DNA from 2 places in the Erwinia sp. L03-1 genome. Region 2 is predicted to be linked to the other one. Evidence: predicted binding sites of a transcription regulator. Region 2 holds the regulator's gene; the other holds the start of a gene.
The links. The regulator PurR, encoded in region 2, represses purine synthesis genes. The targets are predictions, from matches to a motif close to CANGCAAACGTTTGCNTG.
Positions count from the first base shown of each region.

Region 1 (2,400 bases), 2.3 Mb from region 2:
ATATCTAACAAAGCACTCTTTAACAAAGCACTCTTTAACATAGCAGTAATCAACAAAAAGCCCCTGTCAGCCAGCCGCCCCCAGGTGAATATTTAAAGGGGGCGAGTCAACAATGCCAGGGGCTTTTATGTTATTTCAGCGCAATGGTATTGATGATTTTTTCTGCATCGGTCTGTGACTGCTGCTGATTATCTGCTGGCAGCGTAATTTGCAGCGTTACCAGTTTGCCATCAGCCTTAGCCAACACCACGGAGGACCATGATGACTGGTTCTTAGCGGAAATCACCGTATCCAGCTGCTGTCCAGGCTGCCCTTTCAGGTTTACAGATTTATTGCTGACCACCTGCAACTGCGGATCGCGGTTACGCTGCTGCTGTTCCAGGCGGTTGGACAGTGCGTCCAGGCTTTCGTTGGTGGTATCGCCTTCAATCACGATAATCGCCTTTTGGCCTGAAGCATCGGCGTAAACGTGCATATTATTCGCCTGGGTGCCCAGCTTGCCGCTCTGATCGGACATGCCCGCTGGCAGGGTGAAGCTCAGTTTACCATCCAGCAGAGTCACATTCTGGCTGGACTGGCTGCTGCTCACGCCATTGTCATCGGCTGCGGCTTTATCATTTTTGCCGTCGCAGGCGGTCAGTCCAACCACCAGCAGGCCGATTCCGGCATATTTCAATAAATTACGCATCGTGATCCCTTTTACGTTAGTCATATGACTGATTTAGCTACCCATAAAATCGCAATCGGCGGCTAAATGCAACCGACTCTATTTTAAGAAAGCAGCTTAGCCGAAGTTAACCTGTGCGCCAGTGGATTTTTCCGCAAGACGCTTTAGGAACGCGTTTAGCAGCAGGCCATAGGCAGGCAGGAAGAAAATCATGCAAACGATCACTTTGAAGCTGTAGTCCACCAGGGCAATTTCCACCCAGTTTTGCGCCATAAAGGGATCGGGACTCTTGTAAAAGGCGATGAAAAAGAAGGCGAGCGTATCGCTAATGTTGCCCAGAAACATTGCGGAGGCTGGCGCTATCCACCAGCGCGGTAAGCGCCGCAGCCGGTTGAAGACGTGGACATCCAGAATTTGCCCCAGGGCGTAAGCCATAAAGCTGGCGCAGGCGATACGGGCAACAAACAGGTTTGGCTCTTTCAACACGGCAAAGCCCTGCCATTCGCCCTGATAATAGAGCGCGGAGACCGCGTAGGAGATAATCAGAGCCGGGACCATTACCGCCAGGATAATTCGGCGAGCCAGCGGAGCACCGAAAATGCGCACGGTCAGATCGGTGGCCAGGAAGATAAAGGGAAAGCTGAATGCGCCCCAGGTGGTATGCAGTCCAAAGACCGAAATCGGCAGCTGCACCAGGTAGTTACTGGAGGTAATTACCAACACATGGAATAGCGACAGCCAGACCAGCGCAAAGGTGCGCTGACGGGGAGTAAGTGGAATCATTATATGACCTTTTTGAATATTGGGGTGAGGGAACCCAAAAACAGGCTTAACACTAAGCAGTGCGCGAGATCTTACCGAAACAGGTTATCAATGCAATGGATAATTTTTACGCAAACGTTTACTCCTGATGTATGCCCAGATAAATACAACAGCACCGTTCGAGCGATAAAGTCTATATCAGTGGAACCAGCAAAACGGGCAGCCTTGCAGATAGCGCCACGGCGGGTAAAATAGTCGCCAGATTGAACGTCCCCCTGATGAGAATACTATGAGCGATCGGTTCGCAAATCCTGACCAGACCCTGAATGCGCTGGGCCTTCGCTGCCCTGAGCCGGTAATGATGGTACGTAAAGCCGTGCGTCATATGCAGGAGGGTGACACCCTGCTGATAATTGCGGACGATCCTGCCACCACCCGTGATATCCCGGGCTTCTGCCGTTTTATGGAACATACTCTGCTGGAGCAGTTTACCGACGAGCTGCCCTTTAAATATCTGCTTAAAAAGGGGCTGTAAAAGAGCGGCCAAAATGCGGAAGAGGCATTCTGGCCGGTAAGCTAATTTTTACGTAAAAGCCGCAGTGCGTTAGCCGTCACTAATGCTGTAGCGCCTGAATCCGCGAGTACCGCCAGCCATAACCCGGTGAACCCCAGCAGCGTGGTCAGGAGAAATATTCCCTTCAGCCCCAGCGCAATAGTGATGTTCTGCCGAATATTGGCATGAGTGGCGCGCGACAGGCGGATCATGGCCGCAATCCCATTAAGGCGGTTATGGGTCAGTGCCGCATCTGCTGCTTCCAGCGCCACATCGCTTCCGCTTCCCATCGCAATGCCTATGGTTGCAGCCTTCATTGCTGGCGCATCGTTGATGCCGTCACCGACCATGGCCAGCGGCTGCTGGCTTAGCCCGGCGATGACTGCAACCTTATCGGCGGGCAGCAGTTCCGCACGAT
Region 1 covers NZ_CM178762.1:248,008-250,407, forward strand. Annotated here, with positions in the region: gene AC4PCC_RS01030 (DcrB family lipoprotein) at 131-688, opposite strand; gene AC4PCC_RS01035 (7-cyano-7-deazaguanine/7-aminomethyl-7-deazaguanine transporter) at 785-1,450, opposite strand; gene tusA (sulfurtransferase TusA) at 1,719-1,964, shown strand; gene AC4PCC_RS01045 (zinc/cadmium/mercury/lead-transporting ATPase) at 2,006-2,400, opposite strand, start outside.
Region 1: AC4PCC_RS01035 (7-cyano-7-deazaguanine/7-aminomethyl-7-deazaguanine transporter) is a predicted target of PurR. The motif match lies at 1,558-1,575, and genes of this name have one in related genera.

Region 2 (2,400 bases):
AAGTCACTACATCGGCGCACGTCGGGTGATGACACCCAGAACGATCCGCTAATCTCCGCGTCGCGTAGTGAATATAAAAAGGCCGATCTGACGATCGGCCTTTTTTTTTAGTGCATGACGGCGGTAAAGCTGAAAATAATAATCATTAACAGCGCGCTAACGGTGGTTAGCAGAGACAATTTCAGATCGGTGTCCACAGATACTCCTTTATACCCTTACAGTTTGTGTCACCATCAATTTTCCCACACCCGGCGGTAAAAATCTCGTTTTCTCTGCTCAGCCTTGTTAGAATTCCATTTCGTTGCGCAACGGGTTGCGTTCGCGGTCTGCAACCGACGCAACAGGCCTGGCTGACTGCCCCCTTTTCCTTACTGACGCCACCGAATATTCATAAAAAACGGCGACGGATTTTGCCGTTTCAGGCAATCGTTTAACAATATACTTATCAGCAAGTTGCGGTAAGTACAGGAGTAGTGATTTCATGGCAACAATCAAAGATGTGGCTAAACGCGCCGGGGTGTCGACCACCACGGTGTCCCACGTCATTAATAAAACGCGCTTTGTGGCCGAAGCCACGCGGGAAGCAGTATGGACTGCCATCCGCGAACTGCATTATTCGCCAAGTGCGGTCGCCCGCAGTCTCAAGGTTAATCACACCCGGACCATCGGCCTGCTGGCAACGTCCAGCGAGGCACCCTACTTTGCCGAGATTATTGAAGCCGTGGAGAACAGCTGCTTTGCCAGCGGTTACACCCTGATTCTGGGCAATGCGCACAACGATCTGGTCAAACAGCAGGCGTATCTGTCAATGATGGCGCAAAAGCGCGTCGATGGCCTGCTGGTGATGTGCTCCGAGTATCCTGATGAACTGATCCAGATGCTTGAAGATAACCGAAATATTCCTATGGTCGTCATGGACTGGAGCGAGTCACGCGGTGATTTTACGGATACGGTGCTGGATAACGCCTTTGAGGGCGGTTATCTGGTAGGCCGCTATCTGATTGAGCGCGGCCATCGCGATATTGGCGTCATTCCCGGTCAGCTGGAGCGTAACACCGGCGGTGGCCGTCATGCCGGTTTTCTAAAGGCGCTATCCGAAGCGGGGATCACCCTGCGCGATGAGTGGCTGGTACAGGGTGATTTCGAACCCGAATCTGGCTATCGTGCCATGCAGCAAATTTTATCCCAGAAGCAGCGGCCTACCGCCGTATTCTGCGGCGGCGATATTATGGCGATGGGGGCGATTTGTGCCGCTGATGAGATGGGTCTGCGCGTTCCCCAGGATATCTCGGTCATCGGCTATGATAACGTGCGCAACGCGCGCTACTTCACCCCGGCCCTGACCACCGTTCACCAGCCAAAAGAGAGGCTGGGCGAAACGGCCTTTGAAATGCTGCTGGATCGTATTACCAGCAAGCGTGAGGAGCCACAGACGATTGAAGTTCATCCCAGCCTGATCGAGCGTCGTTCAGTGGCGGATGGTCCCTTTGTAGACTATCGCCGCTAACGCCATTAGCCGCCTGCTCATTCCTCTGCCCCCTCGTTCAGCCACTCATTATTGAGCGTCCCGGTGTCGCCAAGATAGTCGAGCAGCCAGCCCAGCGCGGGGCTGGCCTGCTGCTGCGACCAGCTGACGCAGCAGGGGCTGTCGGGGAATGTCGCGGTAAGCACAAGTTCAGTTAATGCGCCGCTGCTCAGCAGCGGACGGGCAAAATGTCCTGGCACCATTCCGACGCAAAGCCCGCCCAGCAGGCAGTCCGCAGCGCTCTCCCAATCGGGCACCACCAGCCGACGCTGATTATCCAGCGTCCAGGTAGTGCGCTTGGGCAGCGCGCGGGATGTGTCTTCCAGCGTCAGAGAGGGCCATTCGCGGATGGCTTCCTCGCTGACCGGTCCTGAGATTTCTGTCAAAGGATGGCGGGCGCTAACCACACAGCGCCAGTTCAGCGCGCCCATATTGCGAAAGGCAAAGCGCCCGCCAACGGGTATTGCCTGAGTTGCGCCAATCGCTACATCTACCCGGCCATCCGCCAGCGCATCCCACACGCCATTAAACACCTCCGGGGAAAGGTGTAATTCCATATCCGGGAAATGACGGTAGAAATCGACAACCAGCTGCCGGGTGCGCTGGGGTTTCACTATCCTGTCTACGGCGATATTTAGCTGCCCGCGCCAGCCGTTTGCTACCTGCTGGCACTGACGCCGGGTGGCAAGCATTTTTTTGATTACGCTCCGCCCCTCCTGAATGAAGTAGCGTCCCGCCTCGGTCAGTTCGACATCGCGATGACGGCGTGTAAACAGCGGAACGGCCAGCCACTCTTCCAGCTGACGTACGGTATAGCTGATAGCGGAGGGGACCCGGTGCAGCTCAGCAGCCGCGGCGGTAAAGCTGCCGTTTCG
Region 2 covers NZ_CM178762.1:2,539,080-2,541,479, forward strand. Annotated here, with positions in the region: gene AC4PCC_RS11705 (C40 family peptidase) at 1-52, shown strand, start outside; gene cydH (cytochrome bd-I oxidase subunit CydH) at 108-197, opposite strand; gene purR (HTH-type transcriptional repressor PurR) at 482-1,507, shown strand; gene punR (DNA-binding transcriptional activator PunR) at 1,525-2,400, opposite strand, start outside.